2 regions of the Streptococcus hepaticus genome follow, and region 1 is predicted to be linked to the other one. Evidence: predicted binding sites of a transcription regulator. Region 1 holds the regulator's gene; the other holds the start of a gene.
The links. The regulator HrcA, encoded in region 1, represses chaperone genes, less so after heat shock. The targets are predictions, from matches to a motif close to TTAGCACTCNNNNNNNNNGAGTGCTAA.
Positions count from the first base shown of each region.

Region 2: groES (co-chaperone GroES) is a predicted target of HrcA. The motif match lies at 2,216-2,242, and genes of this name have one in related genera.

Region 1 covers NZ_JBINIY010000001.1:66,554-69,963, forward strand. Annotated here, with positions in the region: gene ACHUFA_RS00330 (histidine phosphatase family protein) at 1-5, shown strand, start outside; gene ACHUFA_RS00335 (PadR family transcriptional regulator) at 122-445, shown strand; gene ACHUFA_RS00340 (DUF2812 domain-containing protein) at 435-701, shown strand; partial or broken gene ACHUFA_RS00345 (hypothetical protein) at 676-738, shown strand; gene ACHUFA_RS00350 (hypothetical protein) at 769-969, shown strand; gene hrcA (heat-inducible transcriptional repressor HrcA) at 1,128-2,162, shown strand; gene grpE (nucleotide exchange factor GrpE) at 2,174-2,701, shown strand; gene dnaK (molecular chaperone DnaK) at 3,135-3,410, shown strand, end outside.
Region 2 covers NZ_JBINIY010000003.1:34,279-37,688, forward strand. Annotated here, with positions in the region: gene ytpR (YtpR family tRNA-binding protein) at 1-90, shown strand, start outside; gene ACHUFA_RS03985 (DUF2785 domain-containing protein) at 118-891, opposite strand; gene ACHUFA_RS03990 (class I SAM-dependent methyltransferase) at 901-1,608, opposite strand; gene ACHUFA_RS03995 (single-stranded DNA-binding protein) at 1,699-2,094, shown strand; gene groES (co-chaperone GroES) at 2,273-2,557, shown strand; gene groL (chaperonin GroEL) at 2,857-3,410, shown strand, end outside.

The DNA of each region.
Region 1 (3,410 bases):
AATAAGTTAGGGGAATGCGAAAGCATTCTTTTCTTTTTTAAAAATCTTGACAAATGTATCGTAGTGAGATATGTTGTATATAGAGGTTCGATACATCGAGGTGATATAGTAAGGAGTTGCAATGAATGAAAAATTAAAACGAGTCTATGTTCCTATGACAGAAACGGCTTTCTATATTTTGTTTGCCTTGCAGGAGGAAAATCATGGCTATGATATCACTCAGAAGACCAAGCAACTGACGTCAGGACAAGTAGTGATTAGCCCAGGGACCATGTACGGAACCCTGTCTAAAATGGAAAAAGATGGATTGATTCGCTTTGTCCGTGAAGAAAATAAGCGAAAAATTTACCGGATAACAGACTTGGGTAGAGAGTTCTTGAATTTCGAGTTGGCGCGGATTGAACGCTTGTACAAAAATAGCAGGGGAGAAAATGATGGAAACTAAGAAAGAAATCAAAATCTTTACATTTGTGGACTATGATCGGGAAGAGGATTATCTTCGTCTCATGCACGAGGCAGGTTGGAAGTTGACGGAAGTAAAGCTGTGGAACTATTACTTTGAAAAAAGTAGAGCCAGAGGATGTGGTTTACAAGTTGGATTATCGTCGAGAACAGCCGGCAAAAGAGACCTATGTGTAACTGTTTGCGGACTATGGTTGGAAATATCTGCAAGATATCAATGGCTTTTCTTATTTTCGTAAGTCGGTAGCTGATTTTGAAGAAGGTGAAGAACAAGAGCTTTTTAGCGATACTGAGTCTAAATTAGATATGGTCGAGCGTGTGGCAGCGTCTATTCTTGGCTTGCAAGTCATTCTTCTTTTCTTAAATTTTAATAATTTGATGCTGAATGGTAATTTGGCTCATCTAGGTCTAAAATGGCCGATTATGGTAATTGTTATTTTCACGCTGATGGTCTTGGTTTATATACTGGTAGGCTATTTCCGTCTCTTAAGAAATTATAAAAACTAGGTCCTCGGACTGATTTTTAGCACTCTTGTGCCAAGAGTGCTAATTTTTTGGCTTTTTGTCTTGACAATGCATTTTTTAGGAGTATAATGAAATCATAGACTTAGCACTCGGTAACAGAGAGTGCTAATGATTGCTAAATCTGGAAAGGAAGTGGTGGTGTGCTAACCCAGCGTCAAAATGATATTTTGAATTTGATTGTGGACTTGTTCACACGCTACCATGATCCAGTTGGGTCCAAGACCCTGCAGGAAGTGATTGCTTCATCTAGCGCGACCATTCGAAATGATATGGCCAAGTTAGAGAAGTTGGGCTTGTTAGAAAAGGCTCATACGTCATCGGGACGTCTCCCCAGTCGTGCAGGTTTTCAATACTTTGTCACCCATTCTCTCAATCGTGAATTGATTGATGAAGAGGATATCTATCAAGTGATGAAGGCTTTTGATTTTGAAGCCTTTCGCTTGGAGGATATCTTGGAACGGGCTAGCCAGCTTTTGGCTGACTTGACAGGTTTTACCTCTGTCTTACTGGATGTGGAGCCCAGACACCAGCGTCTGACTTCTTTTGATATCGTACAGCTTAGTAGCCACGATGCTTTGGCAGTTTTGACTCTGGATGGATCGAAGCCGGTGACAGCTCAGTTTGCCATTCCTAAAAATTTTCTTAGCCGTGATTTGTTGATTTTCAAGCAACTGGTTGATGAACGATTTTGCGGGCAAACGGTTCTGGATATCCATTATCGTCTGCGGACAGAAATTCCTCAAGTGGTGCAGAAATATTTCACAACGACAGACAATGTGCTGGATCTTATGGATTATATCTTTGCAAATCTCTTTGAGGAAACCGTCTTCATCGCAGGAAAGGTTGCTTCGCTTAATTATGGCGGGCTTGCGACTTATCAATTTTTGGATAATGAACAAGCGGTGGCGCTCAGTTTGCGAAATGGTCTGACAGAAGATGAACCGACAAAGATTTGGGTTGGCGACCATGCGGAAGCAGCCTTGCAGGACTTGACAGTTATCCAGCACCAATTTCCAATCCCTTATAGAGGGATGGCTCAGTTGAGTTTGATTGGTCCAGTTGATATGGATTACCGTAGACAGATGAGTCTCATCAACATCATCAGTCGCGTACTCTTTCTGAAGTTGGGAGACTATTATCGTTATCTCAATAGCAATCATTATGAAGTACATTAAAGGAGGCCCTTGTGTCAGAAGATATTAAAAAAGAAGAAGTGACTGAGGAAGTGGAAGCAGCTGAAGAAGTTGTCGAAACAACTGAAGAAACTCCTGAAAAATCAGAATTGGAAGTAGCTTTGGAAAAAGCAGAGGATTTTGAAAATAAATACCTCCGAGCTCATGCAGAAATGCAAAATATCCAACGCCGCGCAAATGAAGAACGTCAGCAATTGCAGCGCTACCGTTCACAAGATTTGGCCAAAAAAATCTTGCCAAGTTTGGACAACTTAGAGCGTGCTCTTGCAGTTGAAGCCTTGACAGACGATGTCAAAAAAGGCTTAGAAATGGTACAGGAAAGCTTGATTCAAGCCCTAAAAGAGGAGGGAATCGAAGAAGTCTCAACAGAAGGTAACTTCGACCATAACTTCCACATGGCGATTCAGACAGTACCTGCGGATGACGACCACCCAGCAGATACCATCGCACAAGTCTTCCAAAAGGGCTACAAACTCCACGAACGCGTCCTCAGACCAGCTATGGTGGTGGTGTATAACTGATTTTATGCTTTTCTGAAAAAGTATAAAAAATTAATCTGTCCGTAATGACAGAAAACTAATTGAAAATAGTAATAAAAATAGATAAGGTACCTTTGGTGCCCTACGGACGAATGAAATGAGTCCTAACCAATATTTTCTACTGTGGTGAAAACCCCGTTACATGTTGTAACACAAAAAAGATAAAGAGCGTAAGCTTTCATAAAATAGAAAAGCTTATGCAACCCCCAGATTGCTGCCGTGGTGAATTTGCGGAACTTTTGAGACTTTGGCTCAAAAGTTAGCTCTAAAAATTCGCTAGATAAAGCTCTTGGGAAGGCGTTGGTATCTAAAAGATAACAACAAGCCTTGCCTAGAGATTGACGAAGCGAAGTTAAGAGCGACGCCACCACTTAAAGCAATGTGGAAAAAAGAAATTAAAATAGAGGTAAAAAACATGTCTAAAATTATCGGTATTGACTTAGGTACAACAAACTCAGCAGTTGCAGTTCTTGAAGGAACTGAATCAAAAATCATTGCAAACCCAGAAGGAAACCGTACAACTCCGTCTGTTGTGTCTTTCAAAAATGGTGAAATCATCGTTGGTGATGCGGCAAAACGCCAAGCAGTAACCAACCCAGATACCATCATCTCTATCAAATCAAAAATGGGAACTTCTGAAAAAGTTTCAGCAAACGGTAAAGAATACACACCGCAAGAAATCTCAGCTATG
Region 2 (3,410 bases), on a different contig from region 1:
AATGCTCCACAAGTACGCGGAATTATTGAACTAGCTGCAGATGCAGAAGTGGGAGCTTCTTTTGATGCAGAGAAACATTGGAATGCATAGATAAAAAGACGAATCGCTCCGTCTTTTTTAGTTGATTAAGCACTCTTGAATTGCCAGCTTCAAATTTTCAGATAATTGATTTTCCTTATCCAAGTCTAGATAAATTTTCTGAAAAAAATGCTGGAAATTGAGATAGGCGAAATAGTCTTGCGGTTCTTGATTTGGAAGAGTAGTCGTTTTTAAGAAGTCAATCAACTCTTCTGGAGACAATTTTTCTGATAAGACTAGCTGGCTGATGACATTTGCTAAGCGTTGGTCTTCGCCAGCAGAAAAAGTCTGTGTTTGATTTTTGAATGCCGCTATAATACTCTGCCAGACCTTGTTCAAATTTTCTTTTGGAAAATCTGGATGACAGGCTGCTGTCAGGAGGAAGTCGGCTCCGTGAGCGATGGCATGTAGCCAGCCCAGTTGCTCGTCCCAACCTCGGCTATCTGTTTCATTTGATAGAAATTGCAGAGCGGCTTGGAAAAGTTGCACTTTGTCTGTTGTAGTTAGTCTATTTTCATAAGGGCTTCCCTCTAGACTATCCACATATAGAAATAGAGCTAGAACTAAGGCTGTAAAAGACCGAGTGGGCGTGTGGGGACTTGTGATACTTCCGTGTTCCCAGAGTCGCTGAAGTAGCCAGTGATAATCTTCTGGCGTTAATAAGGTATCTAGTATGGCATGGCAAAAGCTAGCATAGACCAGCTCGTCACGGATTTGGGGATTTTCGTCACCGATATGATCGATGAGCCAAGTCAGTTGCTCTTGGGAATAATTTTCGTTCGTTTCCAGTTGCTTCTGTAAGATTTCTTTCATAATTTCCTCCTATTTCCTCAACCAAACATGCTGCAAAAAGCTAATGTCCTTGTACGGAGTTTGGTCGCAGACGGCGAGTTCGACTTTGGTCATTTTTTCTAGCCAGCCGGGTTCGGTTTTGAAGTGATTGGGCTGCAGGCTATAAAATGTACGGATGGCTTGGTAGTTTTCTAGCTCCAAACCTGATAGCTCAAGCAATTCGTCTAAGGAGTAGGTGCTGCCTTGGGCGAATGATTGACTGTGGAAGTCACCGCCAGCTAGCAAGTCTAGTGCGGTATCGACATCGTTTGAAAAAACGACGTTTTGGAGCACTTTCCCGACTTGATTGTGCTTGATGATGGATAATTTACCGTCGTCTTTGAGCAGACGGTTGAATTCTGTGAGATAATCCGGACGTTCAGCCGGAGCGACGTATTCTAGCACATTGTGGCAGGTGATGACATCGAAACTCTTATCCGGAAAAGCAGCTAGTTTCTCTAGACTTCCTAATACTTTTTGGTAATCGGTCTCTGTTTCTATATCCAGCATATCTGCATTGGGTTCGACGGCGGTCACCTGATTTTTCTTTGCCAAAAATTGACTAACCAGTCCAAAACCAGCTCCGAAATCTAAGATTTGTTTACCTTCTAGATGTGCAAGTTGTGCAAAGGTGATTTCGTACTGAATCTTCCCCCATGGTTGTTTCAACATAGCGCGGTAGCTTTCTAGATTTGCCATATTCTCCTCCTTTTGAAAAATTATAACAAAAATATTCTAAAAAAGAGATTTTCTAAGGGATTTACGAATAGATAGTTAGGAGGATGAAAAATGTATAATAAAGTTATTCTAATCGGTCGCTTGACAGCGACGCCCGAAGTGAGCCAGACACCTAACAAGAAAAGTGTAGCGCGTGTAACAGTAGCGGTGAATCGCCGATTCAAGACGGAGAATGGGGAGCGAGAAGCTGATTTTATTAATGTTGTTTTCTGGGGGAAACTGGCAGATACCTTGGCTAGTTATGGTGCAAAAGGTAGCTTGATTTCCTTAGATGGTGAATTGCGGACCCGTAAATATGAAAAAGACGGGCAAACTCGCTATGTGACAGAAGTTTTGGGTTCTAGTTTCCAACTATTAGAAAGTCGAGCTCAGCGAGCCATGCGAGAAAATAATGTGGCAGAAGATTTGGCTGATTTGGTCTTAGAAGAAGAGGAGCTTCCTTTTTAAGACCTAGTTGACACTGTTCGTAAAAAGAGGGATTTTCCTCTTTTTACTTTGGACAAAATTTCTAAAATCGTGATGTATTTCTTGACTATTTTTGACCAAGTGATACAATAAGACATGTAGATTAGCACTCGGTTCATAGGAGTGCTAAAAAGTATGAAAAAATCATTGGAGGAATCTTATGTTAAAACCATTGGGCGACCGTGTGGTCGTGAAATTTGAAGAAGCAGAAGAACAAACAGCGGGAGGCTTTGTCCTTGCAGGTAAGTCACATGAAGCGACAAAAAAAGCAACAGTTGTGGCGATTGGTCAAGGTTTGCGTACATTGAATGGTGAACTAATTACACCTAGTGTGGCAGTTGGTGATGTCGTTTTAGTGGAAAATGGTGCAGGTATCGAAGTCAAAGATGGCGATGAAAAAGTTGCTGTCGTTCGCGAATCAGACATTCTTGCAATTTTAGGATAATTGAGAAAATAAAATCGATTTTCTTTTCTAATGTCTGTCAGTTAATATTATATTAAATTAAACGTATTTTATAGGTGGAAAATCTAGGTTTGATAATTTGCGAACGAAGTGAGCTAAACCAGATATTTTCGCTGTAGTGGGATTATCAGTGGCACGTAAGTGCTACTGATAACGGAATTTTTGAGACCTTAGGCTCAAAAATTAGCAATGGAATTCCGGAGGAAGTCGCTTGCGTCCGCACTGCCTAATAAAATATCAAAAACAAAAATTATATAAATAGTGAGTAAGAGGAAAAACATATGGCAAAAGAAATTAAATTTTCAGCAGATGCTCGCGCAGCTATGGTGCGTGGGGTCGATATTTTAGCGGATACGGTTAAAGTTACCTTGGGCCCTAAAGGTCGTAATGTGGTTTTGGAAAAAGCATTCGGTTCACCACTCATCACTAACGATGGTGTGACTATTGCTAAAGAAATTGAATTGGAAGACCATTTTGAAAACATGGGTGCGAAATTGGTGTCAGAAGTGGCGTCAAAAACCAACGATATTGCTGGTGACGGTACAACTACAGCAACTGTTTTGACCCAAGCTATTGTTCGTGAAGGTCTAAAAAACGTGACAGCTGGTGCTAACCCAATCGGTATCCGTCGTGGGATTGAAACTGCGACAGCAGCAGCTGTTGAAGAATTGAAAGCTATTGCGCAACCTGTTTCTGGTAAAGAAGCTATTGCTCAAGTTGCTGCCGTATCATCCCGTTCTGAAAAAGTTGGTGAGTACATTTCAGAAGCCATGGAGCGCGTGGGTAACGATGGTGTTATCACAATCGAAGAATCACGTGGTATGGAAACGGAACT